Regions from separate parts of the Kocuria arenosa genome, predicted to be linked through region 1. Evidence: riboswitches for the same ligand, from Rfam matches in the RefSeq annotation. Region 1 holds a riboswitch; each other region holds the start of a gene.
The links. A riboswitch is a leader RNA that binds a small molecule or an ion and turns the genes downstream of it on or off. The one in region 1 is predicted to bind thiamine pyrophosphate.
Positions count from the first base shown of each region.

Region 2: it holds a riboswitch for thiamine pyrophosphate, as region 1 does, so the genes downstream of both, ACFYE3_RS01865 (ECF transporter S component) here and ACFYE3_RS06345 (3-oxoacyl-ACP reductase) in region 1, are expected to answer to the same signal.
Region 3: it holds a riboswitch for thiamine pyrophosphate, as region 1 does, so the genes downstream of both, thiM (hydroxyethylthiazole kinase) here and ACFYE3_RS06345 (3-oxoacyl-ACP reductase) in region 1, are expected to answer to the same signal.

Region 1 is NZ_JBHZTA010000003.1:68,707-78,042, forward strand. Features, by position in the region: gene ACFYE3_RS06320 (gamma-glutamyl-gamma-aminobutyrate hydrolase family protein) at 1-296, opposite strand, end outside; gene ACFYE3_RS06325 (glutamine synthetase family protein) at 277-1,659, opposite strand; gene eat (ethanolamine permease) at 1,725-3,155, opposite strand; gene ACFYE3_RS06335 (hypothetical protein) at 3,327-3,467, shown strand; gene ACFYE3_RS06340 (FadR/GntR family transcriptional regulator) at 3,506-4,261, shown strand; TPP riboswitch at 4,316-4,419, shown strand; gene ACFYE3_RS06345 (3-oxoacyl-ACP reductase) at 4,464-5,228, shown strand; gene ACFYE3_RS06350 (LLM class flavin-dependent oxidoreductase) at 5,228-6,550, shown strand; gene ACFYE3_RS06355 (hypothetical protein) at 6,544-6,861, opposite strand; gene ACFYE3_RS06360 (hypothetical protein) at 6,925-7,386, opposite strand; gene ACFYE3_RS19100 (MFS transporter small subunit) at 7,552-7,653, opposite strand; gene ACFYE3_RS06365 (OFA family MFS transporter) at 7,655-9,055, opposite strand; gene ACFYE3_RS06370 (glycosyltransferase family 2 protein) at 9,207-9,336, opposite strand, start outside.
Region 2 is NZ_JBHZTA010000001.1:392,080-401,415, forward strand. Features, by position in the region: gene ACFYE3_RS01840 (Na+/H+ antiporter subunit D) at 1-358, shown strand, start outside; gene ACFYE3_RS01845 (Na+/H+ antiporter subunit E) at 355-1,050, shown strand; gene ACFYE3_RS01850 (monovalent cation/H+ antiporter complex subunit F) at 1,047-1,319, shown strand; gene mnhG (monovalent cation/H(+) antiporter subunit G) at 1,316-1,783, shown strand; gene ACFYE3_RS01860 (DUF4235 domain-containing protein) at 1,843-2,121, shown strand; TPP riboswitch at 2,392-2,511, shown strand; gene ACFYE3_RS01865 (ECF transporter S component) at 2,601-3,221, shown strand; gene ACFYE3_RS01870 (ABC transporter ATP-binding protein) at 3,218-5,116, shown strand; gene ACFYE3_RS01875 (energy-coupling factor transporter transmembrane component T family protein) at 5,113-5,910, shown strand; gene ACFYE3_RS01880 (aminotransferase class IV) at 5,919-6,800, opposite strand; gene ACFYE3_RS01885 (uridine kinase family protein) at 6,830-7,423, opposite strand; gene ACFYE3_RS01890 (low molecular weight protein-tyrosine-phosphatase) at 7,420-7,947, opposite strand; gene ACFYE3_RS01895 (BCCT family transporter) at 8,031-9,336, opposite strand, start outside.
Region 3 is NZ_JBHZTA010000002.1:60,863-70,198, forward strand. Features, by position in the region: gene ACFYE3_RS03675 (Rne/Rng family ribonuclease) at 1-1,025, shown strand, start outside; gene ACFYE3_RS03680 (nuclear transport factor 2 family protein) at 1,220-1,954, shown strand; TPP riboswitch at 2,010-2,103, shown strand; gene thiM (hydroxyethylthiazole kinase) at 2,095-2,970, shown strand; gene thiE (thiamine phosphate synthase) at 2,967-3,650, shown strand; gene ACFYE3_RS03695 (bifunctional hydroxymethylpyrimidine kinase/phosphomethylpyrimidine kinase) at 3,647-5,167, shown strand; gene rplU (50S ribosomal protein L21) at 5,388-5,699, shown strand; gene rpmA (50S ribosomal protein L27) at 5,760-6,017, shown strand; gene obgE (GTPase ObgE) at 6,172-7,737, shown strand; gene proB (glutamate 5-kinase) at 7,899-9,152, shown strand; gene ACFYE3_RS03720 (glutamate-5-semialdehyde dehydrogenase) at 9,149-9,336, shown strand, end outside.

The DNA of each region.
Region 1 (9,336 bases):
CGGGAGGGCTGGGACGCGGTGAGTTCGTGCCGTTCGGCGCCGTAGAAGCGCGGGTCCACGTCCACGCCGCCGATGACGACCAGCCCGTCCACGAGCTCCAGCACCCCCGGGTCCGTGCCCACCGGGGGGAGCAGCAGGGGCGTGCCCCCGGCCGCGGCGACCGCCTCCACGTAGGCGCCCGGGACGATCGCCGCCACGGAGCTCCAGACCCCCCAGGACCCCTCCTGGTAGTAGGTGGTCAGGGCGATCCGCGGCCGGTACCCGGTGCCGCCCGGCTCAGAGTCGCTCGAAGCCACGGCGCAGCTCCCAGTCGGTGACGGCCGCCTCGAAGGCCGCCAGCTCCACGTCGGCGTAGTGCACGTAGTGCTCGACGACGTCCTCGCCGAACAGCTCCCGCGCGAGCTCGGAGCCGGCCAGCAGGTCCCGGGCCTCGCGCATGGTCGAGGGCACCACGGGGGCGTCGGACTCGTAGGCGTTGCCCTCGGTCATCGGCTCCAGCTCGAGCTCCTGCTCGATGCCGTGCAGCCCGGAGGCCAGCATCGCGGCCAGCGCCAGGTACGGGTTCACGTCGCCGCCGGGGAGCCGGTTCTCCATCCGGGCGGACTGGCCGCTGCCCACGAGCCGCACGGCGCACGACCGGTTGTCCACGCCCCAGGCCACCGAGGTGGGGGCGAAGCTGCCCTCGACGAAGCGCTTGTACGAGTTGATGGTGGGGGCGTAGAACAGCGTGAACTCGCGCATGGTGCGCAGCACCCCGGCGATGAAGTGCTCGTAGGTGCGGGACCGGGCGTCCCGGTCGCGGTCCCAGAAGACCAGTTCGCCGTCGGGCCCGCGCAGGGACATGTGGATGTGGCAGGAGCTGCCCTCGCGCTCGTTGGGCTTGGCCATGAAGGTGATGGACTTCCCCTGCTGGTGGGCGATCTGCTTCGAGGCCAGCTTGTAGACCACGTGGTTGTCCGCGGTGACCATGCCCTCGTCGTAGCGGAACGCGATCTCGTGCTGGCCCAGGTTGCACTCGCCCTTCGCGGACTCCACGGTCAGTCCGGCCGCGTACATGGCGTTGCGGATCTCCCGCAGCAGCGGCTCGACCCGCTGGGAGCCCAGCACGGAGTAGTCCACGTTGTACTGGTTGGCCGGGACCAGGTTCCGGTAGTCGGCGTTCCAGGCGTCCTCGTAGCTGGTGTTGTACACGCAGAACTCCAGTTCGGTGCCGGTGACCATGGTGAAGCCCATGTCCCGGGCGCGGTCGAGCTGGCGGCGCAGCATGGACCGCGGCGACATCGGGATGGGCTGCCCGCCGTGGCCGGTGAGGTCGCACTGGATCATGACCTGGCCGGGGTTGTGCGGCATCAGCCGGATCGTGTCCAGGTCCATGTCGAACTCCATGTCCCCGTAGCCCGAGGACCAGCTGCTGATCGAGTACCCGCCCACGGTGTTCATCTCCGTGTCCACGGCCAGCAGGTAGTTGCAGCCCTCGGCGCCCTCGTCGAGCACCGAGTCCAGGAAGAACTGCGCGTGGTTGAGCTTGCCCTGGAGCCGGCCCTGCATGTCGGTGAAGGCCAGGACCACGGTGTCCACGAGCCCGTCGGCGACGTGCTGCCGCAGCTGCTCGACGGTGAGCATCCGGTCGTTGCGCGGGTGCTGGGGAGTCTCGGTCATGGGTCCGGTCCTTCGTCGCTGGGATCGCTGGGATTGTTGAGGTGGGTGGCGGTCGGGGCGGGGAGTCAGTGCAGGTCCGCCTCGGCGGAGCGGATCTGCGCGAACTCCTCCTCGGGGGCGTGGCCCACGAGGCGGTGCCGGCTGTAGAACCAGTAGTAGGCGAGGAACACCACGAACACGAGGGCGGTGATGGACGCGGCGAGCACGTCGACCAGGAACGTGGCGACCACGGCCACGAGCGCCAGCACCAGGGCGATGCCGGTGGTGACCACGCCGCCCGGGGTGCGGTAGCCGCGCGGCAGGTCCGGCTCGCGCAGCCGGAGCACGATGTGGGAGAGGTTCAGCAGCACGTAGGAGACGGTGGCGCCGAAGACCGCGATGTTGATGAGCAGTCCGCCGTCGCCGGTCACGGCCGCGAGCACGAAGCCGATGGTGCCCGGCACGATGAGCGCCACCCACGGAGTCCTGCGCTTGCCCGTCAGCGAGAGGAAGCGGGGCAGGTATCCGGCCCGGGAGAGGGCGAACAGCTGCCGGGAGTAGGCGAACATGATGGAGAAGAAGCTCGCGACCAGCCCGGCCAGACCCGCGTAGTTCACGATGGTCGCCATCACGCTGTCGGCCCCCGCCGCGGTGCGGATGGCCTCCGGCAGCGGGTTGTCCGAGGTGCTCATCGCCTCCGACCCGGCCGCCCCGGGCACCAGCACCAGCATGAGCGCGCCGGAGACCAGCAGAAAGACCATGGCCACGATGATCCCGCGCGGCATGTCCCGGCGGGGATCGGCGGTCTCCTCCGCCGCCAGGGGCACGCCCTCGATCGCCAGGAAGAACCAGATGCCGTAGACCAGGGCCGCCATCGCCCCGGCGTAGCCCATGGGCAGGAACGCGCTCGCCCCCACGGCGTCGTTCGGGACGATGTCGAAGAGGTTGGCGGCGTCGAAGTGCGGCACGAGCGCGACGACGGTCACCCCCAGCGCGAGGACCGCGACCACGGTGATCCCGAACATCAGCTTGAGCGCCTCACCCACCCCGTACATGTGGATGCCCATGAACACCAGGTAGGTCACGAGGTACACGGGCCAGGAGTTGGTGATGCCGAACAGGCCCAGCGCCTCGATGTAGCCGCCGATGAACGTGGCGATCGCCGCCGGTGCCACGGCGTACTCGATGAGCACGGCCATCCCGGTGGCGAAGCCCCCGAGCGGGCCGAGGGCACGGCGGGCGAACCCGTAGCCGGCGCCCGCCGTGGGGAGGGTGGAGGAGAGCTCGGCGAGGCCGAAGACCATGCAGGTGTACATCAGGCCCATGAGCACGAAGGCGATGAGCAGCCCGCCCCACCCGCCCTCGGAGAGCCCGATGTTCCAGCCGGAGAAGTCCCCGGAGATGACGTAGGCGATGCCCAGGCCCGCGAGCAGGACCCAGCCGGCGGCGCCGGACCGGAGCTGGCGGTGCTGGAAGTACTCGTCGGTGCGGGCGGGCTGTGCTGGGGATTCGGGCATGGGACGATCCCTCCGGGATTCCACAAAGGTCTGAAAACAGACGTTTGGCGCGAGTGGTCACAGTTTGTGGGGTGCCCCGCGCCCCGTCAAGACCCCGCGGCGGGAAGCCGGGCAGGGCACGGGACCGCGTCGCGGTGTCGCCGGTCGCGCGGATGCCGCAGAATGGTGGGCATGAACCAGACCAGCACATCGACTCCCGACCGCTCCGGCTCCGCCCGTTCCTGGGCCCTCATCGCCATCACGGCGGGCTTCCTCGTCTCCGCCGCCCTGATCATCGCGGTGGGCGTGGTCGCCATGGACCTCACCCACTAGGACCTCGGCCGGGCGTCCCGGCCGGGAGGAGCGCCACCGTGAGCGATCCCGTCCAGCACCCCCGCATCCGGCCCGTGCGCCAAGGCAACGCCTTCGAGGAGGCCGTGGAGCGGATCCTCGACTCGATCCGGCTCGGCCTGTTCCGCAGGGGCGAGCGGCTCCCGCCCGAGCGGGAGACCGCGGCGATGCTCGGGATCTCCCGCGCCACGCTGCGGGAGGCCCTGCACGAGCTCCAGTCCGCCGGGGTCCTGGACGTGGTGCGCGGCCGGTACGGCGGGACCTTCGTGACCGGTCGCACCGCCCTGCCGGACGAGGCCCACCCCCCGGTGGATCCCGCTGACGTCGAGGACGTGCTCGTGTTTCGCGCCGTCGTCGAGCCCGCCGCGGCGGAGCTGGCCGCGGCGGCGGCCCTCAGTGCGGCCGCCCGGGAGCACCTGCTCGCGTGCCTCCGGCAGGTCGAGGAGAGCTCACCGGAGGACTACCGCCCCGCCGACGCGCGCTTCCACATCGCCGTGGCCGAGCTGAGCGGGTGCCCCAGCCTGGTCCGCGCCGTCGCGGAGGTGCGGTCACGGGCCAGCGACCTGCTGGACCGGATCCCCGTGCTGGCGGTCAACCTCGAGCACTCCGACCGCCAGCACCGCGAACTCACCGACGCCGTCCTGGCGGGCGATGCCCCCGCCGCCCGCGCCGCCTCCCTCGCGCACCTGGAGGGCACGGCCGCGCTGCTGCGCGGCTTCCTCGGCCACGGGGAACAGTCCGACGACGCCCCCGGGGACGACCGCGGCCCGGTGTGACCCGCCGCCGTGCGAAGAACGGGCCGGCCTGTGGGACCGGTGCTTATACTCGTCCGCAGTGACACGGGGTGCCGGCGCCGCACGACGAGCCGGCTGAGATGACACCCGTCGAACCTGATCCAGTTAGGACTGGCGAAGGGATGTCCTGTCGGGACCGGCCGTGACCGGCCCGCGTCTCCTCGCCCTGACCCCAGGGAGACCCATGCAGATCGCAGAACAGATCGTCCTCGTCACCGGCGGAGCACGAGGGCTGGGCCGCAGCGTCGTCGAGGCCTTCGCCGCCGAGGGCGCGAAGGTCGTGGTCAACTACCGCGCGTCCCGGACGGCCGCGGAGGAGCTCGCGGAGCAGCACGGCCCGGACCGGGCCGTGGCGCTGGCTGCCGACGTCACCGACGCGGAGCAGGTCGCAGACATGCTCCGCGCGGCCCGGGAGCACTTCGGCTCCCCCGTCACCACCGTGGTCAACAACGCGCTGGCGGACTTCTCCTTCAACGGCGACTCCCGCTCCGGAGCCGAGGAGATCCGATGGGAGGAGTTCGAGACCCAGTTCGCCGGCAGCGTCCGCGGTGCCCTCAACACCGTGCAGCAGGCCCTGCCCGGCATGCAGGAGCGGGGTTTCGGCCGGGTCGTCAACGTCGGCACCAACCTGTTCCAGAACCCCGTGGTCCCGTACCACGACTACACGGCGGCGAAGGCCGCGCTGCTGTCCCTGACCCGCACCCTCGCCAAGGACCTCGGCGCGCACAACGTCACGGTCAACATGGTCTCCGGAGGTCTGCTGCGCACGACCGACGCGAGCGCCTCCACCCCGGAGGAGGTCTTCGACTACATCGCCTCCGCCACGCCCCTGGGCCGGGTCACCACACCGGCGGAGTTCGCCGACGCCCTCCTGTTCTTCGCCTCGCCGTGGGCGCGCTCGGTCACCGGGCAGAACCTGGTGGTCGACGGCGGGCTGGTCCTCGACTGATGGGGGCCGCCGTGACCGCGCCGCGACAGCTGCACCTCAACGCCTTCCTCTTCGGCGCGGGCCACCACCAGGCGGCCTGGCGGCACCCGGACTCCTGTCTGGAGCGGCTCGGGGACATCGCCCACTGGGAGGCTCTCGGGCGCACCGCCGAGCGCGGCCTCTTCGACGCCGTGTTCTTCGCCGACGGGCACAGCGCCGGCGATGTCGGGGACGGACCCCGGTGGTTCCTGGAACCCCTGACGGCCCTGGCCGCCATGGCCCGCGCCACGGAGCGGATCGGACTGGTCAGCACCGTCTCGACGACCTTCTGGACCCCGTTCCATGCCGCCCGCCTGCTGGCCTCGCTCGACCACATCAGCCGGGGGCGGGCCGGCTGGAACGTGGTCACCTCCATGTTCGACGCCGAGGCGCGCAACCACGGCCTCCCGGGAATGCCACCGCATGCCGACCGCTACGCTCGGGCGGCCGAGTTCATCGACGTGACCCATCGGCTGTGGGACTCGTGGTCCGACGACGCCCTGGTCGGCGACCGGAACGGCCCGTACGCCGACCCCGAACGCGTGACCCGGATCGACCACGCGGGCGAGTACTTCCGCGTGGACGGACCGCTGACCGTGCCGCGCCCGCCCCAGGGTCGTCCGGTCCTCTTCCAGGCGGGCGCCTCCGGGCCGGGGCGGGACCTGGCCGCTCGTTACGGTGAAGGCGTCTACGCCGTGGCCTACGACCTGGAGAGCGCCCGGGAGTACAGCACGGACCTGAAGCAACGGGTCGCCGCGGCCGGGCGGGACCCGGGGTCCGTGGCCGTCATGCCGGGGCTGGTCGCCTACGTGGGCTCCACCGAGGAGGAGGCCCGGGCCAAGCAGGCAGAGGTGGACGCCCTGCTGCCCGTGGAGCAGTCCCTGGCCCAGCTGTCCGCCTTCGTCCAGCAGGACTGCAGCGACTGGGAGCTGGACGCCCCGGTCCCGGAGCTGCCCCCGATCGAGGAATTCACCGGGCCGCAGGGCCGGTACGCCACGATCCTGCGGATCGTGGCGGTCGAGCGGCCCACGGTGCGGCAGCTGCTGGGCCGGCTGGCCGCCGGCGGCGGGCACTGCACGGTCATCGGCACCCCGGAGTCCGTCGCGGACCGGCTGGAGCTGTGGTTCCGCTCGGGCGCGGCCGACGGGTTCAACTTCATGCCGCCCCGGCTCCCGGACTCCCTCGACGACTTCGTGGACCACGTGGTCCCCGTCCTCCAGCGCCGAGGACTCTTCCGCACCCGGTACACCTCGTCCACGCTGCGCGGGCATCTGGGGCTGCCGCGGCCCGGCGGCGCTCAGTGACGTGCTGCGGAGCCCGTTGCGCCGGATGACTCCGGCGCAACGGGACGGTCGGTCAGCACGTCCTCGACCGGTCGGCGCAGGCTGTAGGGGAGTTTCGGGCCATGGCCGAAGCGCACGACCAGCTGAGCGCGCTCCTCGGTGAGACCGAGCCACGTCTCGAACCGGGGGCGCAGCCCGGGGACCTCGATCGGCTGGTTGATGAAGGCCGTGCGGAGGTCGAACGCTTCGGCCTGCAGCGCGAACCGCTGACAGGCCCGACCCGACTCCACCCCCGCGGACCGGTCGTCGCCCGGGGTGACGAAGACCGCCACGCCGGCGGAGCTCTTCAGGTGCTCGGCGTCGGCCTGCGCCTGCGACTCCGCCCGGAGGAGGATTCATGCCAGCAGCGTGCCCAGCGAGGTCGGCACGGGCGGCCGGCCGGTGGTGCGGCCGGCGAGCCCGTCCCTGCTCCGCAGCGCGGCGGCGGGGCTGAAGCGGATCCAGGACAGGAGTTCACGGCGGAAGGCCGTGCCGTTCAGCTGCACGAGGTCGCCGGAGGTCACGTGCTCGGCGACGGCTGCCAGTTGCCCGGGCTCGGTGCGCCGGAGGCACCGCACCTGACCCAGGTTGCCGGCCCGTTCGAGCGCCGCCAGGTCGCCCGCCCCGACGGGGCGGCCGTCGTAGGCTCCACGGGTGCACTGCCGCGTCTCGATGGCCGCCGCCAGCGGGGTCGCCGTCGCGGTCCCCGGCGCGCCGAGGGCCACGACCACGAGTCCCCGGCGGAGCCGGCCGAGCGGTACTTCGCCGCCCTGGCCGCGCGCTCGAAGGAACTCGTCTGGTTCGAGAACTCGGCCCATCTGCCCCATGCCGAGGAGAGGGACCGGTTCACCCGGTTCATGGTGGAGCACGTCCTGCCCGTCGCCACCCGCCACGTCGGCCGGTGACCTGCGGCTCCTCCGGCGGGACGCCGGAGGGTCGGACACGGGCGGACCGTTCCGGCCCGTCCGTGTCCGACCCGCCGGTCAGACGAACAGCGCGGTCGCCCGCATGAGGGTCATCGTCACTCCGTAGGCGAGCGGGACCCCGACGAGGACCCAGCCCAGTGCCAGTCGTGCACGGCTCATGTCATGCCTCCTTCTCGACGAGCTCGGTGTCGGACGGTGTGCTCTGGTGCTCGGGCTCGTGGTACTTGGCGTCCACCGGCTTCACCAGGAGATTGGCGACGAAACCGATGACCAGGAGCCCGACCATGGTCAGCAGCGCCGGCTGGTACGCCTGCGCCGTGAGCTCCCCGGGAGTGCCCTGGGCGTCGAGGAACGCATTGACGATGAGGGGCCCGGCGACGCCCGCCGCGGCCCAGGCCGTGAGCAGACGGCCGTGGATGGCACCCACCTGGAAGGTCCCGAAGAGGTCCCGCAGATAGGCCGGCACCGTGGCGAAGCCGCCGCCGTAGAACGAGATGATGACGAAGGCCAGCAGCACGAACAGCAGCGTGGAGGTCGAGCCGAACAGCGCCAGCACGGTGTAGAGGACCGCCCCGACGCCGAGATAGACCATGTAGATGCGCTTGCGGCCCAGCACGTCCGAGGTGGTGGACCACACGAAGCGCCCGCCCATGTTGCCGATGGACAACAGGCCCACGAATCCGCCGGCCACGGCCGCCGTCACGAGGGATGCGCCGTCCGCCTGGCGGAAGAAGTCCTGGATCATGGGAGCGGCCTGCTCGAGGATGCCGATGCCGGCCGTCACGTTGCAGAACAGCACGATCCACACCAGCCAGAACTGGCGGGTGCGGATCGCGTTGCGGGCCGAGACGTGGTTCTTGGTGACGAGGGCCTTCGACTTGACCTTCGACGGGTCGAAGCCCTCGGGCTTCCAGTCGGCGGCGGGGACCTTGATTGTGAACGCCCCGAAGAGCATGTACGCGAGGTAGACGACCGCGAGGGTCAGGAAGAGCTTGCCGACGGCGTCCCCGCTCGCCACCCAGCCCTCGGTGCCGGAGTTCGGGTCGTAGAAGTTGAGCAGGGCCGCGGAGAGGGGGCTGGCGATCAGCGCGCCGCCGCCGAAGCCCATGATCGCCATGCCCGTGGCCAGGCCGGGGCGGTCCGGGAACCACTTGATCAGCGTGGAGACCGGCGAGATGTAACCGATGCCCAGGCCGATGCCGCCGATGAACCCGTAGCCCAGGTAGACGAGCCAGAGCTGCTCCGTGAAGATTCCGAGCGCGCCCACCAGGAAGCCGCCGGACCACAGCAGCGCCGCGGTGAACATCGCCTGGCGCGGCCCGCCGGTGTCCACCCACGTGCCGAGGACGGCGGCGGACAGCCCCAGCATGACGATGGCGATGGAGAAGATGATGCCGATCTGGGTGAGGCTCGCGTCGAAGTGCGCCACCAGCGCGTTCTTGTACACGCTGGTGGCGTAGGCCTGACCGATGCACAGGTGCACCGCGAGGGCGGCCGGCGGTATGAGCCAGCGGTTGAATCCCGGTGGTGCCACCGAGTGCTGCCGATCAAGCCATCCCATGCCCCGACTCCTCATCTGCTGCGGACACTGCGCGAAAGGCGCGTTCCGGACGGACCTCATAGGTTCCGGCCCGGCACCCAAGGGTGAAGCATGTCACATCAACGAGAAAAATGGGAAGCAACCTGCCGACCGGCCCCGCGGACCGGGTCGTTCAGCCGCCGCGGAGAGACCGCCACGCACGCCGCCAGAAGGCGACGAACCCCTTGTCCGCCACGACCTGCTCGAGCCGTTCGATCTGCCGGGTCTGGGCGCGGACCACGTCCAGGAGTTCGTGCGCCAGC
Region 2 (9,336 bases), on a different contig from region 1:
CGCCATGATCCGGGTGTGGAACCGCGTGTTCCTGCGCGCGCCGGAGGACGCGGAGTACCCGGACCCGATCCTGCTGGCCCCGGTGCCCGCCGGGTCCCGGTTCCTGCTCACCTCGGGCGCCGTCGACGACCAGGCGGGCCGGTTCGCAGGCAAGGGCGACGTGCGCCTCATGTCTCCCTCGATGCTCGGCGGGGCCTCAGCCCTCGTCGCCGTGGGGGTGGCCCTGACCGTCTTCGCCGGGCCGCTGTTCCAGCTCGCGGACAACGCCGCGGAGAACCTCGTCCGCCCCGAGCGCTACGTCGAGGCCGTGCTGGATCCCGCGTCCGCGCCGCGGCCCGTCGTGGAGGAGGCACCGTGACCCGCCCCAAGAACTCCCTGCTCGTCGAGCTGCCGCTGCTGGTGTGGCTCGTGGTCGTGTGGGGCGCCCTCTGGGGCGACTTCGGCCCCGGCAACCTGCTGGTCGGGCTGGTCCTGGCCCTGCTGGTGACGTGGGTGCTCTACCTGCCGCCCGTGCAGCTGTCCGGCCGGTTCAACCCGTTCCAGTTCGCCGTCTTCGCCGTGACCTTCGTGTGGCAGGTCGCCAAGGCGAGCTTCGAGGTGATGCTCATCGCGATCCTCGTGGGGCCGCGCGCGCGCAACGCCGTGGTCGGCGTCCAGCTCCGCACCCGCTCCGACCTGCTCCTGACGGCCACCGGCCACACCATGACCCTGATCCCCGGCTCGCTCGTCGTGGAGGTGGACCGTGCCGCCGGCACGCTGTACTTCCACGCGCTCAACGTCCGCAGCGCCCAGGAGGCCGAGGACTTCCGCCGGTCCGCGCTGCAGGTGGAGGCCGCCTGGATCCGGATCATGGGCACGCCGGAGGAGCTCGCCGCCCTGCGGGCCGAGGGCCGCCGCGGAGGAGCCTACGACGCGGACCGGCGTGACAGCGCCGCGATCGGCTCCCCGGTCACCGCGAGCCAGCAGATCGTAGGCCGCCGCCGGCACGAGGTCCCCGACGACGTCCCGGCCGGCACCCCGACCGACGCCCCCGAGGAGGACCGCTCGTGATGCAGATCGCCGTGGCCGTCGCGGCCGTGCTGCTCAGCGCGGCCGCCGCGGGCACCCTCTACCGCCTCGCCAAGGGCCCGTCCCTGCTGGACCGCGTGGTGGCCACGGACGTGCTGCTGGCGATCGTCGCGGCCGCCCTGGCCGTGGAGATGGCCTACCACGGCCACCTCAACAACCTGATCCTCATGGTGATCGTCTCGCTGGTCGGGTTCATCGGATCCGTGACCGTGGCGCGCTTCGCCACCCAGACCGCCGAGCACGGGCGGTGAGCGCCGTGCTGGACACCGTCCTGGACGCCGCCGCGGCCGTGTGCCTCGTGGGCGGCGCGCTGATGTCCCTCGCCGCCGCGATCGGCCTGGTCCGCTTTCCGGACCTGCTGACGCGCATGCACGCCGGCACCAAGCCGCAGGTCTTCGGGCTGCTCCTCATGCTCACGGCCGTCGCCCTCGAGAACCGCGAGCCCGTGATGATCCCGCTCATCGCCCTCGGCTGGATCTTCCAGCTGCTCACCGTGCCCGTCTCGGCGCACATGGTGGGCCGCTCGACCTACCGGACCAAGCACCTGAACCGCACCACGCTGACCCAGGACGACCTGCAGAAGGTGCTCGACCGCGCCGCGGAGGGCAGCGGAGAGGGCACCGGGGAGGGCATCACCGCAGGACCTCCGGTGCCGAGCCCGGACGGCCGGCGAGCGGACGGACAGCAGACTGACGGATCGGCGACAACGCGTTAGGCTGGGCAGGATCGACAGGGCGCACCCGCGTCCCCCCTGACGACAAGGAGCAGCACTCCATGAACACCAAGGTCCTCGAACTCGTGGGCACCGGCCTCTCGCTCGGCGGCGTGGCGCTCTCGCACAAGGTGCTCGGCGCCGCGTGGACGCGCATCACCGGCGACCCGCCCCCCGCCCGGAACCCGGACCCGGACGAGGCCTGGACGGGCATCATCATCTGGTCGCTAGTGACCGGCCTCGTGGGCACCGTCATCAAGGTCGCCATCTCCCGCCAGATCGCGAAGATGGAGAACAAGCCGCAGGAGAACCCGAAGGCCTCGAGCCAGGCCGAGGTCTGAGGCCCGGCGGGCACCTCGCGAGGGGGCCCGTCCGGTCGGACACCGCACCGGTGTCCGACCGGACGGGCCCCTATTCGTGCGGTGGACGTGCGGCGGGGAACGTGCCGCGGGAGACGTTTGGCGGGCGTGCGTGGAACGTGCCGCGGGGGACGTGCTGCGGGAACGCCGTGCGGGAACGCCGTGCGGGCGCAGCCGGAGCTCCGGCCCCGCGGGCGCAGCCGGGGTCCCGGGCGTGCACGGAGCGGGCGACGGAGGGGTAGACTCGGTGCCACTGAACGACAGGGGAGCGTCCCGCCGGTGAGACCGGCGCGGCGCTGAGAGTGCGGATCGCCGCAGACCCTCGAACCTGCTCCGGTTAGCACCGGCGAAGGGAGTCGAGCATCTCAGGGGTGTTCCCCGGGAGAGCGCCACCGGCGCGGCCCGCGGAACCCCGTCCCCTCCTGGCACCGACGGCTCGCTGAGCCCAGGAGGAACGCACCGTGAACACCACCACCCACCGTCCCGCCGGCCGCCCCGGCACGTCCCGCACGTCGTCCTGGCGCGTTGTCGACATCGTCGTGGCCGCCGTCCTCGCCGCCGTGTGCGCGGTCGTCTTCTGGGCCTGGTCGAACCTGCTCTACCCCGTGGTCGGCACGGCGGCGGTCGCCTACCCGCCCGCCGTGGGACTGATCGCCGGCGGCTGGCTGGTGGCCGGCGTGCTCGGCGGCCTGATCATCCGCAAGCCCGGCGCCGCGCTGTTCTGCGAGCTGCTCGCAGCCGTGATCGAGAGCTTCCTGGGCACCCATTTCGGTCTGCTGGTCATCCTCTCCGGACTCGTCCAGGGCATCGGCGCGGAACTGGCCTTCGCCGCCTTCCGGTACCGCCGGTTCGACGCCCTCGCGGCGGCCGTCGCGGGGGCTGTGAGCGGGATCTTCCTCGGCGTGCACGAGAACATCGTCTACAACTACGAGTGGGCGCTGGGACACCAGGTGGTCTACGTGGTCCTGGCCGCCGTCTCCGGGGCGGTGCTCGCGGGCCTCCTCATGCAGGCCGTGGTGCGGGCCCTCGCGGCCACCGGCGTCCTGCAGGGTCTCGCCTCGGGGCGGGCCGTGCGCCGATGACGGCCCCCACGGTCCGGCGCCCCGCCGTGCCCGCGGCCCGTGGGGCGCGCGTCGAGGCCCTCGGCTTCGGCTGGCACCACCCCGGGCGGGAGACAGCGGCGCTGCGCGGTGTCGACCTCGTGGTGGAACCGGGGGAGCGGGTGCTCCTGCTGGGGCCCAGCGGGGCGGGCAAGTCCACCTTCCTGCACGCCCTGGCAGGCGTCCTCCACGACGACGACGGGCAGTCCGGCTCCGGCGAGCTGCTGCTCGACGGCACGCCCCCGGAGCAGGCGCGCGGCCGGGCCGGGCTCGTGCAGCAGGACCCCGAGTCCCAGGTGGTGCTGTCCCGGATCGGCGACGACACCGCGTTCGGCCTCGAGAACCTCGCGGTGCCCCGCGAGCAGATCTGGCCGCGGGTGCGCGCGGCGCTCGACGCCGTGGGCCTGGACCTCCCGCTCGACCACTCCACCGCAGCCCTGTCCGGTGGGCAGAAGCAGCGCCTGGCCCTCGCGGGCGCCGTGGCCATGAGCCCCGGGCTGCTGCTGCTCGACGAGCCGACGGCCAACCTGGACCCTGCCGGCGTGCGGCAGGTCCGCGACGCCGTGGTGTCCTGCCTCGACCACGGCGGGGCCACGCTCGTGGTCGTGGAGCACCGCGTCGCCGTGTGGGCCGAGGTCGTGGACCGCGTCGTCGTGCTCGGCCGCGACGGGGGGATCACCCACGACGGGGCCCCGGGACAGGTGCTCGGTGCAGCGGCCGACGAGCTGAGCCGGGCGGGGGTGTGGGTCCCCGGCCGGGTGCCGGCCACGCGTGCGCCCGCCCGCCCGGCCGCGGGGCATGCCGAGGGTTCTGCCGGAAGCCCGGTCGAGGGTTCTGCCGGGAGTCCTGCTGCGGGTCATGGGGGGAGTCCTGCTGCGGGTCCTGCGGGGAGTCCGGCCGCGGTCGGCGGCCCCGGGGCGGACGGCGAACCGCTGCTGAGCGCCACCGGTCTGGGCGTCTCGCGCAGCCAGCCCTCGGCGCGGCAGCTGCGCGCCCGGCGGCGGGCGCGGCGCCGCGGCGGCCCGGTGGACGACGCCGCCACGGGCCGGGACCTCCCCACGGCGGTGGCCGGCGTGGACCTGTCCCTGCGCCGCGGCCGCGCGCTCGCGCTGACCGGGCCCAACGGCGCCGGCAAGTCCACGCTCGCGCTGACGCTGGCGGGCCTGCTCGCCCCCGTGCGCGGCACGGTGCGCGCCCATCCGAGCCTCGATCGCGGTGCGGGCCCCGACCCTCTGGAGTGGCGCGGCCGGGAGCTCGTGGCCCGTGTCGGGACGGTCTTCCAGGAGCCCGAGCACCAGTTCCTGTGCGCCACCGTGCGCGCCGAGCTCGAGCTCGGCCCCCGGCTGGCGGGCACGCCGGCGGCCGAGCGGGAGCGACGCACGGACGAGCTGCTCCGCCGGCTGCGGCTCTCCCACCTGACCGACGCCAACCCGTTCACCCTCTCCGGCGGCGAGAAGCGGCGGCTGTCCGTGGCCACGGTGCTCGCCACGGACCCGGACGTGCTGGTGCTCGACGAGCCCACCTTCGGCCAGGACGCCCTGACGTGGGCGGAACTCGTCGACCTGCTCGTGGAGCTCGTCGACGCCGGCACGTCGGTCCTCGCCGTGACCCACGACGAGGACTTCGTGCGGGCGCTCGGCGCCCAGGTGCTGGCCCTGGGAACGCCCCCGGAGCGGGACCGCGCCACTCGCGCGGCCCCGGCGGCGCGAGAGTCCCTGGCCGCGCCGGTCGCGCCGGCAGCGCCAGTCGCTCCCGCCGCGCCGGCAGCGCCAGTCGCTCCTGCCGTGCCGGCCGCGTCAGCCGTTCCGGTCGCTCCCGCTGGGACGGCAGCGCCGGTCGCTCCGCCCGTCCCGGCCCGGCGGGAGCCCGTCCGGTGAGCGCTTCCGCGATCGCGCCGTCGGCCCGGACCTCCCTGCTGGGGCGGGCCGACGCGGTGGTCAAGCTGGCCGGGGCGCTGCTGCTGACCGTCGTCCTGCTGCTCAGCGCGGACCCCGTGACGTCGGGGACCGTGCTCCTGGGCGAGGTGCTCCTGCTGGCACTCGCCGGTCAGCGCCCGCTCGCGCTGCTGCGCCGGGCGTGGCCGGTGGTCGTGGCGGCCCTGGTGAGCGGGTGGGGCACGGCACTGCTCGCCGAGGACTCCGGGCCGGTGCTGCTCGACCTGGGGGTCACCGGGATCTCGACCGGCTCGGTGGCCGCGGGCGCGGCGATCGCCCTCCGCGGGCTGGCACTGGCCCTGCCCGGGCTGATGCTGGTGCTCACCACGGACCCCACGGACCTCGCCGACGGCCTCGCCCAGACGCTGCGCCTCCCGGCCCGCTTCGTGCTCGCGTCCCTGGCCGCGCTGCGGCTGGTGGGCGTGATGGTCTCCGAATGGACCACCCTCGCGATGGCGCGGCGGGCGCGCGGCGCGGGGTCCGGGCACGGACCGGTGGGCGCGCTGCGGGAGTTCGGCGGCCAGGCGTTCACGCTCCTGGTGCAGTCCCTGCGCCGGGCCACCCGGCTGTCGGTCACCATGGAGGCGCGCGGCTTCGGCGCGGGTCCGCGCACGTGGGCCCGCGTGCCGGGGTACTCCTGGCGGGACGCCGCGGTCCTCGCAGGCTGCGCGGCGGCCGCGGCGTCGGGCCCGGCGGTGTCCGCCCTGCTCGGGACGCACCGGTTCATCTGGGCCTGAGCCCGGAATCATGCCTGCGAGACCCAGCTCGTGACGAGCCGCGTCAGGTCCGGGTCCACCGGCAGCGGCTGGTGGTCGAGCCGGCGCACCGGCACCGCGAGCCGGACGCTGGAGACCAGCCACACGGCGTCGGCCTCCATGAGGTCCGCCGGGTACAGCGGCCCGTAGCCGAGCTCCCAGCCGTCCCGGCGGGCGGCGGCGAAGATCTTGGCCTGCGTGGTGCCCGGCAGGATCCCGTGCGAGGGCTCCGGCGTCAGCAGGGTGCGGCGGCCGGCGCGCACGCGGGCGCAGACCACGGAGGACGTCGCGCCCTCCAGGACCCTGCGGCCCTCCGTGGTGAAGACCGCCTCGTCCGCGCCGAGGGAGCGGGCGTGGCGCAGGGCGGCCATGTTGATCGCGTAGGAGAGCGTCTTGGCCCCCGGGAGCAGCCACGGGTACCCGGCGTCCTGGGCGGGGTCGTGGCCGCGCGGCAGCAGCACCGCGGTCACGCCCTCCCGCCGCTGCCGGAACGTGGTCTCCGGCACGGGGTTCACCACGATCCAGGACCACGGGCCGTTCTCCGGGGTGCCGCGGCTGATCACGACCTTGACCGCGTGCTCGGCGCCCAGGCCGCCGTCCCCGCCGGGCGCGGCGTGGGCGAGCGCCAGCTCCACCGCCCCGCGCAGGTCCCGCGCCGACGGCACGGGCAGCTGCGCCAGCCGCGCGGAGGCCGACAGCCGCTGGTGGTGGGCCTCGAACTTCTGCACGGTCCCGTCGACGGCGCGCATGGTCTCGAAAACGCCGTCCCCGCGGGTGAGACCCTGGTCGTCGATCCGCACGAGCGGCACGGACGGATCGGCGAGGACGCCCGCCGGGTGGGCGGCGTCGAGGACGACGACGGTGCTGGTCACGGATTCTCCTGTCGGTGCGGCCGAGGTGCTCAGCAGACCGGGCCGGGGTGCAGGATGTCCACCAGCTCCCAGACGTGGTCCTCCGCCAGGTAGGCGTCCTCCTGGGCGGCCCAGCGGTCCCAGTGCTCGGCGTAGTATGAGCCGTCACGGCTCAGCGCGCGGTCGTAGCGCAGGGCGGTGGGCAGCTCGACCCACACGGAGACGTCCAGCAGCTCCCGCGCGTCGGCGCTGCACGCGCCGACACCCTCCAGGATCACGACCTCCGCCACGCGGGTCAGCCGAGGGGTGCCCGGGGAGTCGGTGACCCAGTCCCAGGCGCTCCACTCCGCGTCGCGGCCCTGGTCGAGGGGAGCGAGGACCTCGTCCACGTAGGTCCGCCGGCCGGGTCCGAGCCCGTCCCAGCCCGGGTAGAGGTCCTCGAGGTGGAAGAGCGTCACGTCCCGCACCGGGCGCAGCACGGCGGCGAGCTGCTCGGCGAGGCTGGTCTTGCCGGCGCCGGAGCGCCCGTCGATGCCGATGAGGTACGGGCGGCGGGTGGGGGAGGGGAGCAGCCGCGCCAGGTTGGTGCCGGCGGGGTGGGCCGCGGCGAGGGACGGGTCCAGCTCCAGCTCGATGTCGATCACGCGCGTCCGGCGTCCTGCGCGGAGCCCCGGTCGGCGCCGAGCTCCCGGGCGACGGCGCGGACGACGCCCGGCACGGCTGCGGCGATCATGCCGTAGGTGGTCTCGAAGTCCTCCGGGCCCCCGTACCAGGGGTCGTAGATCCCCAGGTCGTCGTGCTCGAGGTCCTCGACGGCGGGGTCGAACTCCCGCAGCAGCCGCACCTTGGCGGCGGCGGACCCGTCCGGTGCGAGCGCTCTGAGACGGCGCCAGTGCACGACGTCCAGGGCGAGCACGAGGTCGCGGTCGTCGAAGCGGACGGGGTCGAAGACCTGGGCCGCGTGCCGGGAGGCGTCGAGCCCCTCGCGCCGCAGGAGGTCGCCGGCGCGGGGGTCCACGGGGTTGCCGAGCTCCTCGTCGCTGACGCCCGCCGAGTCGATCCGCACGCGCTCGGCCAGTCCTGCGGCCTCGAAGGCGCGGCGCAGGGCGAACTCCGCCATGGGCGAGCGGCAGATGTTGCCGGTGCACACGGCCACGATCGAATACATAGCGGGCAGTCTAAGCCGTCCGGTCCCGGCACGAGAAGTGCGGCCGCCGCCCGGGGGCGGCGGCCGCACTCGGCACCGGGACGTCAGGCCCGGTCGCCGGCCGGATCGAGCGCCCGCTCAGGGTTCTGCTCGGGGCTCCGTGCCGGGGCGGATCCGGTGGAGAGGTCGATCTCCTCACCGTTCTCGTCGACCCGCCGGTACCAGTCCGTCACGTCCGGGTGGTGCGAGTCGAACGTCTCGCCGGCGGCGCGGGCCCCGGGGGCGTGCTCCACCTGCAGGGCGAAGTCGTCGCCGTGCTCCTCGATGCCGTGGATCACGGCCTTGCGGACGGCCGTGAGGGCGAATGCGTGGCGGATCGTGGCCGGGTCGCTGCGCAGGTCCTTGTAGAAGGCGACCATCAGGAAGGCGACGACCACGGCGAAGGGCAGGGCCGAGACGGTCACGAGGTTCTGCATGCCGGTCAGGGCGTCGTCACCGCCCACGAGCATCATCACGGCCGCGATGCCGCCGAGGCACAGACCCCAGAAGACGACGATCGGCCGGTTCGGCTCCGGCTGGCCGCGCTGGGACAGCGTGCCCATGACGATGGACGCGGAGTCCGCGCTGGTCACGAAGAAGATGGCGATGACGACCATGGCCAGCACCGAGGTGACCGCGCCCAGGGGCAGGGCGTCGAGCATGCCGAACAGCACGGCCTCCTGGCCGCCGGCGGCCGCGAGGTCGGTCCCGGTGCGCTGCAGGTACATGGACGTCCCGCCGATGACCACGAACCAGAGCACGCACATCGAGGAGGGGACCACGAGCACCACGGTCACGAACTGGCGCAGCGTGCGGCCGCGGGAGATCTTGGCGATGAACATCCCGACGAACGGGGACCAGGACAGCCACCACGCCCAGTAGAAGACGGTCCAGCCGCCGGCGAAGGCGGTCGCGTCCTCGCCCCAGCCGCCGGTCTGCCCGGTCATCCACAGGTACTCCTGCAGGTACGTGCTGAACACCGCGGGGACCAGGTCGAGGATCAGGACGGTGGGACCGGCCACGAACACGAACAGGGCCAGCAGGAAGGCCAGCAGCAGGTTCGTGTTGGAGAGGTAGCGGATGCCGCGGGCCACGCCGGAGACGGCGGACACCACGAAGGCGGCCGTGAGGACGGCGATGATGGCGATGAGGCCCCCGTTGCTGATCGGCCCCCAGCCGGCGACGATCTCGAGACCCCGGGCGATCTGCAGCGCGCCGATCCCCAGGGAGGCCGCGGTGCCGAAGAGGGTCGCGAAGATGGCGAACACGTCGATGAGCCGGCCGAGGCCGCCCTCGGCGCGCCGCTGTCCGATCAGCGGCACAAAGATCCGGCTGATGAGCGGGGGCCGCCCGCGGCGGTAGGCGCCGTAG
Region 3 (9,336 bases), on a different contig from region 1:
AAGTGTTCTCCGAGCCGTGCGAGCACTGCGCCGGTCGCGGCGTGGTGGTCCACGACCACCCGCTCGAGGGCCGCACCGGCGGCGCCACGGGCGAGTCCCGCGACCAGCGGCCGAACCGCACGGAGCGCAAGCGCGGACGGGGGGGCCGCAGCGAGCAGCAGCAGCCCGCCCGGACGGAGCAGCGGTCCGCCGAGCCCGATCCCGCGGAGAGGGCCAAGGCCGAGGCCGCGCGGACGGCGTTCGCGACGATCGCCGCCGCCACCCACCACGAGGAGGCCGCCGCGGAGACGCCGGAGCTCGCCGAGGAGACCGCCCAGCAGGCGGAGTCCCGGCCCGAGGGCTCGGGGCGCTCCCGGAAGAAGCGTCGCGGCAAGCGCAGCCGCAACCGCGGCCAGGGCGCGGAGAACGCCGCCGAGCAGCAGCCGGACGCGGGGGAGAGCCCCGCCCCGGCCGCACCGGACCAGGTCCCCGCGGACGGGTCACCGGCCGAGCCGGGATCGCGCCTGACGATCAACGGCGAGGTCATCGAGCTGCCGCAGGGCCACGCCGTCGTCGAGGAGCCCGCCGAGGCCCGGCCGCTGAGCCTGGACTCGCTCGCGGAGGTCCTCGGGCAGACGGCGCCGGACGCCGGTTCCGTTCCCCAGGAGGCCACCGCCGAGGAGGTCACCCCCGAGGCGGTCACCGCCGCGCAGGAGGCCGTGGCACGGGAGACAGCGACGCAGGAGCCCGTGGCGCGGGAGAGCGCGGAGCAGCTGGTGCCCACCCCGTCGGCGGCTCCGGAGCAGGCGAGCACCGAGCCGGCACGGCCCCGTCGTCGCTCCCGGCGCGCCTCGGCCCCGGCGGCACGGCCGGGCGAGGCCGAGGTGACCGCCGGCCAGGCGGTCGCCGCGGAGGGCGCCCGGCACGAGGCCAAGGCCGTCGCCCAGCGCTCCCCGGAGGACTCCTCCCGCCGGGCGCCGACCGTCGTCGGCGTCGGCGTCAAGGCCGAGGACCTCACCAGCGGCAGGCCCGCCGACCGGGGCTGAGCCGCCCCGCCGAGCAGGACGACGGAGGACCCCGACCAGCACGGTCGGGGTCCTCCGTCGTCGCGGACCGTCACGGACCGTCCCGGTCCGCCCGGCCCCCTCGCGGCGGCGTACCGTGGTGCGCACCACAGCACACCCGGGGCCGCCGTCCCGTCCGCCGGGGAGAGCGGCCGCCCGTTCCAGGGAGCATCGCCATGACCAGTGCAGACACCATCCGCACCGCCGGCGCGGACCTCTTCGTCCGCCGGGACCCGTCGGCCGTGGACCGCCACTACACGGAGGACTTCGTCCAGCACTCGCCGCTCGCGCCGGACGGACGCGAGGGCCTCCGGCAGTTCGTGCGCAGCATGCCCGACGACTTCCGCGTGGACCTCGTCCGGGTGCTCGACGACCACGGGACGGTGGTCGCCCACTCGGCCTACGCGGGACTCGGCCCGGAGCCCCTGGTCGGCTTCGACGTGTTCCGCGTGGACGACGGGCGGATCGCCGAGCACTGGGACGCCTTCGAGCCCCTGCGCACGGACTCCGACGGCGCCCGCCCCCAGCTCGACGGCCCCGTCGAGGTCACGGACCACGAGCGGACGCAGGACAACAAGCGCATTGCCGCGGAGTGGGTCGAGTCCGCCCTCGTCGCGGGCGACCGCCACGCCGTCCAGGACCACATGAGCCCCCGGGGCTGCACCGAGCACACCGCCCGCACGCCGGACGGCCCGCAGCCCGCGTACCGGCGGCTGCGCCGGGTGGTCGGCGAGGGGAACTTCGTGCTGACCGTCGCGGAGGCCGTCACGGGCGGCGACCGCGGCGACGGAGCCGCCGGCACGGTCGCCTGCTACGACCTCTGGCGCCTCGACGACGGCCGGATCGTGGAGCACTGGGGCGTCGCCCAACCGGTGCCCGAGAGGATGGCGCACGCCAACGGCATGTTCTGAGCCGGCGGCCGGGGTCCGTCCGCGTCCCGGTTCCCGCGCCGACTAGACTGGCAGGACACCTGACACGGGGTGCCGCACGAGCGGCTGAGAACACACCCGTCGAACCTGATCTAGCCAGTACTAGCGAAGGGATGTCGCAGATGCGCGATGCCGTACCCACGTCCGCCCGCACACCAGCAGCCGCGAGGCCGGCGCCGCCGGACCCCGCCCTCGCCGAGGACGCCGCCGCGGCCCTGGAGGACCTGCGCTCCGCGGCGCCGCTCGTGCAGTGCATCACCAATGCCGTGGTCACCAACTTCACCGCCAACGTGCTGCTCGCCGTGGGCGCGTCCCCGGCGATGACCGACATCCAGGGCGAGGGCGGGGTCTTCGCGGAGCTCGCCGACGGCCTGCTCGTCAACACCGGCACGCCCACCGCCGAGCAGCGCGGCGCCGCCTACGAGGCGGTCGGGGCCCGGGGCCGCGCGGGCCGGGCGTGGGTCCTGGACCCGGTGGCGGTGGGCGCCCTGCCCGTGCGCACGGCGCTGGCCCGCGACCTGCTCGAGTTCCGGCCGGCGATCGTGCGCGGCAACTCCTCCGAGGTGATCGCCCTCGCCGGCGGCGCCGGAGGCCGCGGCACGGACGCCACCCACGGCGTCGACGCCGCCCGGGACGCCGCCGCCGCGCTCGCCGAGCGGGCCGGCTCGGCGGTGGCCGTGTCCGGGCCCGTGGACCTCGTGCGCTCCCCGGACGGCACGGTCGTCCGCGTGCCGCACGGCACGCCCCTGCTGACCCGCATCACCGGAGGCGGCTGCGCCCTGGGCGCCCTCATGGCCGCGTTCACCGCCGTGCGCGCGGATCCGGCCGCCGCGGCGGTGGCCGCCACCACGGTGTACACCCTCGCGGCCGAGGACGCGGCCGCCGACTCCGGCGGGCCCGGCTCCTTCGCCGTGGCGCTGCTGGACCGGCTGCACGCCGTCACGCCGGAGCGGATCGCCGCCCGGGCGGAGCTCGTGCGCGAGGAGGGCACCCGGTGAGCCCGCGCCTCGACCCCGCCGCCCTTGCCCTGCACCTCGTGACCGACACCGCCCTGAGCTCGCCCCGGACGGTTTCGGACGTCGTGGCGGCCGCCGTCCGCGGCGGCGCCACGATGGTCCAGGTCCGTGCGAAGGACGCCCCGGTCCGCGAGCTCGTCGCCCTCCTCACGGCCGTCGCCGAGCGCGTGGGCCGGGAGGTGCCCGTGCTCGTGGACGACCGCGCGGACGTCTACCTCGCCGCCCGCGCGGCCGGCGCCCCCGTGGCCGGGGTGCACGTCGGTCAGTCGGACCTGCCCGTGGCGCTCGCCCGGGCGATCTGCGGGCCCCATGCCGTGCTCGGCCTCAGCGCCGCCACGGCGGAGGAGCTCGACGCCGCCTCCGCCCTGCCCGCCGGGACGGTCGACTACCTGGGGGTCGGGGCGGTGCGGGCGACCCGCACGAAGCCGGACCACCCCGAGCCGCTGGGCGTCGAGGGCTTCGCCCGCGCCGCGGGCCGCACGACCCTGCCCTGCCTGGCCATCGGCGGGGTGGAGGTCGGGGACGCCGCCGCCCTGCGCGCCGCGGGCGCCGCCGGCCTGGCCGTGGTCTCCGGGATCTGCGCCGACCCCGACCCCGAGGCCGCGGCCGCCCGCTACGTGCGGGCCTTCGCCGCCGTGACCGCCGAGGAGGTGGTCCGGTGACCGCCCGCGTGCCCCGTGTCCTGGCCATCGCCGGCACCGACCCCACGGGCGGCGCCGGCCAGCACGCCGACCTCAAGTCGATCGCCGCGATGGGCGGCTACGGGATGAGCGCCGTCACCGCCGTCGTCGTCCAGAACACCGTGGGCGTGCGCTCCATCCACGTCCCGCCGGTCGAGTTCCTCTCCGCCCAGCTCGACGCGGTCGCCGAGGACGTCGAGATCGACGCCGTCAAGATCGGGATGCTCGGATCCGTGCCGGTCATCGAGGCCGTCACCCGGTGGCTCGGGACCCACCGGCCGCCGGTCGTGGTCCTGGACCCCGTCATGGTCGCGACCTCCGGGGGGCGCCTGCTGGAGCGCGAGGCCGAGGACGCCCTGCGCTCGATGCTGGGCCTCGCCGACCTGATCACCCCGAACCTGCAGGAGCTCGCCGTGCTCGCCGGGGAGGACCCGGCGCCGTCGTGGGAGGAGGCCCTCGCGCAGGGCCACCGCGTGGCCCGCGCCCACGGGACCCTGGTGCTCGTCAAGGGCGGGCACCTCGCCGGCGACCGGACGCCCGACGCCCTCGTGGGCCCGGACGCCCCGGAGCCCCTCGTGGCGTTCGACGGCGCCCGCGTGCCCACCGAGAACTCCCACGGCACCGGCTGCTCCCTCTCCTCGGCCCTGGCCACGCTCCAGGTGCGGCACGGGGACTGGTCACGGAGCCTGCGGATCGCCCGGGACTGGCTGCGCGGAGCCCTCGAGGCCTCCGGGGAGCTCTCGGTCGGCCACGGGAGCGGTCCCGTCCACCACTTCCACCACGTCCAGGACGCCCTCGAGGCCTGGGGCACGGCGCCGGAGCGGTTCAGCGACGAGCTGTGGGAGGCCTCCGCGGCCGTGCGGCGCGAGATCGAGGAGCTCGAGTTCGTCCGCCTCCTCGGCGACGGCCGGCTGGAGCCGGACCGCTTCCTCGCCTACCTCGACCAGGACCTGCAGTACCTCGACGGCTACAGCCGGGCGCTCGCCCTGCTGGCGGCCAGGGCGCCCGACGAGGAGCAACGGCTGTTCTTCGCGGCCGGCGCCGTGTCCTGCACCGAGACCGAGGCGCGGCTGCACCGGACCCGGCTGCAGCACGCGGGGGACGGCGGCGGCCGGGACGGGCTCAGCGAGGTGACCCGGCGCTACACCACGTTCCTGCTCGCGGCCACCGCGGCAGAGCCCTACCCGGTCGGTCTCGCCGCCGTGCTGCCGTGCTACTGGGTCTACGCGGACGTGGGACGCCACCTGGGCGGGCTCGCCGCGGCCGGCGGGCCCGACGAGCACCCCTACGCGGACTGGCTGGCCACCTACGCGGACGAGGGGTTCCAGGAGGCGACCCGCACGGCCCGACGGCTGCTCGACGCCGCCGCCCGCGAGGCCCCGGCTGAGGTGCGGGACCGGATGCGGGAGGTGTTCCTGGAGGCCTGCGCGCTCGAGCGGGACTTCTTCGCCGCGCCGGTGGCGGAGCGCCGGTTGGCGGGCGCTGACCGGATCGAGTAGTCTTGATCTTCGGTGCCCTGCCGGTGCGCGCGTGTAGAAACTCGACACCCCACCTGGCGGCACATGCGGGTGCAGTTCCTGAATTGCGGCGAACCTGCGCTGACCTCGGCCTAGTCCCACGGGCCGGTCACCGACAGCTCGTCTCAACGTCGTTGGTCCTGACAGGTATGCGCTCGACCCACACTGTTTACACATGACGTCGAGAGAAGTGAGTTCCCAAGTGGTGTACGCGATTGTCCGCGCTGGCGGCCGCCAGGAAAAGGTTTCCGTCGGAGACCTCGTTACCCTTGACCGCGTCGCCGGCGGAGCAGGCAGCACCATCGAGCTCCCTGCCCTGCTGCTGGTCGACGGGGACAAGATCACCTCGGATGCCCAGACCCTGGCGAGCGTCAAGGTCACGGCCGAGATCGTCGAGAACCTCCGCGGTCCCAAGATCTCCATCCAGAAGTTCAAGAACAAGACCGGCTACAAGAAGCGCCAGGGCTTCCGTGCCGAGCTGACCACCGTGAAGGTGACCGGCATCGACGCCTGACCGACCCGGTCCCCGTCCAGACTCCACCAGCCAGTAAAGACCCGAAGGTAGGCACACCTCATGGCACACAAGAAGGGCGCGAGCTCCACTCGCAACGGTCGCGACTCCAACGCGCAGTACCTCGGCGTGAAGCGCTTCGGCGGCCAGACCGTCAACGCCGGCGAGATCCTCGTCCGGCAGCGCGGCACGCACTTCCACCCCGGCCTGAACGTCGGCCGCGGTGGCGACGACACCCTGTTCGCCCTGGCCGCCGGCCAGGTCGAGTTCGGCACCCGCCGAGGCCGCAAGGTCGTCAACATCCAGGCTGCCGCAGAGTAGTCGACAGGGCCGGCCCAGCCGGCCCCGGTGCGGGTCCCGACCCGCACCACCCATGTTTGGTCTGTAGAGGGTGGGTGCGTCCAGCGCCCGCCCTCTACAGTTTTAACGTGGCCCGTCCGCGGGCCCGACCGTTCTTGAAGCAGAGGAGTTCCCCGTGGCCAGTTTCGTCGACCGCGTCGTCCTGCACGTCTCCGGCGGCTCCGGCGGGCACGGCTGCGTGTCCATCCGCCGCGAGAAGTTCAAGCCGCTCGGCGGGCCGGACGGTGGCAACGGGGGAGACGGCGGCAGCGTGATCCTGCGCGTGGACGGTCAGACCACCACGCTGCTGAACTACCACCACGCCCCCCACCAGTCCGCCCCCAACGGAGGACCGGGCAAGGGGGACCTCCGCCACGGGCACAAGGGCGAGGACCTCGTCCTGTCCGTCCCCGACGGCACCGTGGTCAAGGACCAGGAGGGCAACGTCCTGGCCGACCTCGTGGGACAGGGCTCCGAATTCGTGGCCGCCCCCGGGGGGCAGGGCGGGCTGGGCAACGCCGCGCTGGCCTCGGTCAAGCGCAAGGCCCCCGGCTTCGCGCTCCTCGGCACGCCGGGCTCGGGCCGCGACGTGGTCCTGGAGCTGAAGTCCATCGCCGACATCGCCCTGGTCGGCTACCCCTCCGCCGGCAAGTCCAGCCTCATCGCCGCGATCAGCGCCGCCCGCCCCAAGATCGCCGACTACCCGTTCACCACGCTCGTCCCGAACCTCGGCGTGGTGGAGGCCGGGGACGTGCGCTACACCGTGGCCGACGTCCCGGGCCTGATTCCCGGCGCCTCCGAGGGCAAGGGCCTGGGACTGGAGTTCCTCCGCCACGTCGAACGCTGCGCCGCGCTCGTCCACGTCCTCGACTGCGCCACCCTCGAGCCCGAACGCGACCCGGTCTCCGACCTCGAGACGATCGAGGCGGAGCTCGCCGGCTACGCCGTGGACGGCGACCTCGACGGCGGACAGGCGGTGCCCCTCAACGACCGGCCCCGCCTCGTGGTGCTGAACAAGATCGACGTTCCCGAGGCCCGGGAGCTCGCCGAGTTCGTGCGGCCCGAGCTCGAGTCCCGCGGCTACCGCGTGTTCGAGGTCTCCACCGCCTCCCACGAGGGGCTGCGGCCGCTGACCTTCGCCATGGGCGAGGTCGTGCAGGAGGCCCGGGCGGCGCGTCCCGCCCCGGCGGAGGCCCCGCGGGTCGTGCTGCGCCCCAAGGGGGTGCGCGGGCCCGAGTTCACCATCACCCGCGAGGAGCGCAACCTCGAGCCGCTGTGGCACGTGCGCGGCGAGAAGCCCGACCGCTGGATCCTGCAGACGGACTTCAACAACGAGGAGGCCGTCGGCTACCTCGCCGACCGGCTCGCGAAGCTGGGCGTCGAGACGGAGCTGTTCAAGCAGGGCGCCCGACCCGGCGACGCCGTGCTCATCGGCCCCGAGGACGACGGCGTGGTCTTCGACTGGGAGCCCACCATGGTCGGCGGCGCCGAGCTGCTGGCCGGCCCCCGCGGCACCGACCTGCGCTTCGCGGACATCGACCGTCCCACCCGCGAGCAGAAGCGCCAGCAGTACCAGGACCGCAAGGACGCCAAGGCCGCCGCCCGCGCCGAGCTCGAGGCCGAGCGCTCCGCCGGCGTGTGGACCGAGTCGGTCGACGCCCGGCGCGGCGAGGCCACGGGCGGCCCCGGCACCGACGACTGAGCGCACCCGCAGGGCGGACCACGACCGCACGCACGGGACGCCCCGCGGCCACCGCCCGACGACCGACCCGGCACACCGACCGACCCGGCACACCGACCGACCCGGCACACCGACTGACCCGACACACCGACGACGCCCACCGGACGAGGGAGACGCCCAGGATGAACGAGCAGACGAAAGCGATCGACGTCGAGCAGCTCGAGGAGGTCGCGGAGAAGTCCGCGGTCCAGCTCAGCAGCGAGAACCGCGGCAAGAACCGGCGCAGCCCCATCGAGCGCCGGGAGGACATCCCGCGCGCCCACCGCGTCGTGGTCAAGGTCGGCTCGTCCTCGCTGACGTCCATCGAGAGCTCGATCGACGAGCAGGCCGTGCGGATGATCGTGGACGCCCTGGGCGAGACGAAGGCGCGCGGCATCGAGATCGTGTTCGTCTCCTCGGGAGCCATCACGGCCGGCCTGGCGCCCCTGGGGCTGTCCCGGCGGCCCAAGAACCTGGCCGGCAAGCAGGCGGCCGCCGCCGTGGGCCAGGGGCTGCTCATGGGCCGCTACATCGAGTCCTTCGCCCGCTACGGCGTCACCGTGGGCCAGGTGCTGGTCACCGCGGAGGACCTGATGCGGCGCAGCAGCTACAAGAACACCCACCGCCAGATCGAGCGGCTCCTGGACTTCGGCGTGCTGCCCATCGTCAACGAGAACGACGCCGTGTCCAGCCAGGAGATCAAGTTCGGCGACAACGACCGGATCGCCGCCCTGATCGCCCACCTCATCAAGGCCGACGTCCTGCTGCTGCTCTCCGACGTCGACGCCCTCTACACCATGGACCCCCGCAAGGGCGGGGAGCGGATCCCGGTGGTCAACGACCCCATCAAGGACCTCGAGGGCGTGCAGATCGGGTCTGTCGGCCGCGCCGGCGTCGGCTCCGGCGGCATGGTCACCAAGGTCCAGGCCGCCCGGATCGCCGCGGCCTCGGGCATCCCCGCGCTCGTCACCTCGGCGCAGAACATCACCCGCGCCCTGGACGGCGAGGACGTCGGCACCTGGTTCGCGACCTCCGGCGGGCGGCGCAACGTGCGGCTGCTGTGGCTGGCCCACCTCGCGGACATCAAGGGCTCCCTGACCCTGGACCCGGGCGCCGTCGAGGCGATCCGCGACCGCAACTCCCTGCTGGCCGCCGGGGTCACCGGCGTGTCCGGCACCTTCGAGGCGGGGGAGCCCGTCTCGCTGCGGGACGAGGAGGGCAGGGAGATCGCGCACGGGCTGAGCAACTACTCCTCGGACGAGATCCCGCCGATGCTCGGCAAGTCCACCTCCGTGCTCGCGGAGGAGCTCGGGGACGACTACAGCCGGGAGCTCGTGCACGTGGACAACCTCGTGGTTCTGCGCGCCCGCGGCGCACGGACTAAACTGAAGACATGACTTCCGCCGCACACGATTCCGTGACCACCGACGAAGCCACCCGCCCGACCGGCAAGGCGGTCGTGTCCGACCACGGCATTGTCGCCACCTTCGGGGAGGACCCCGTCGCCGGTGTCGCCGCGATGGCCGACGACGCCCGGGACGCCGCCCGGGTGCTCGGCCGCGCCACCCGGGCCTGGAAGGA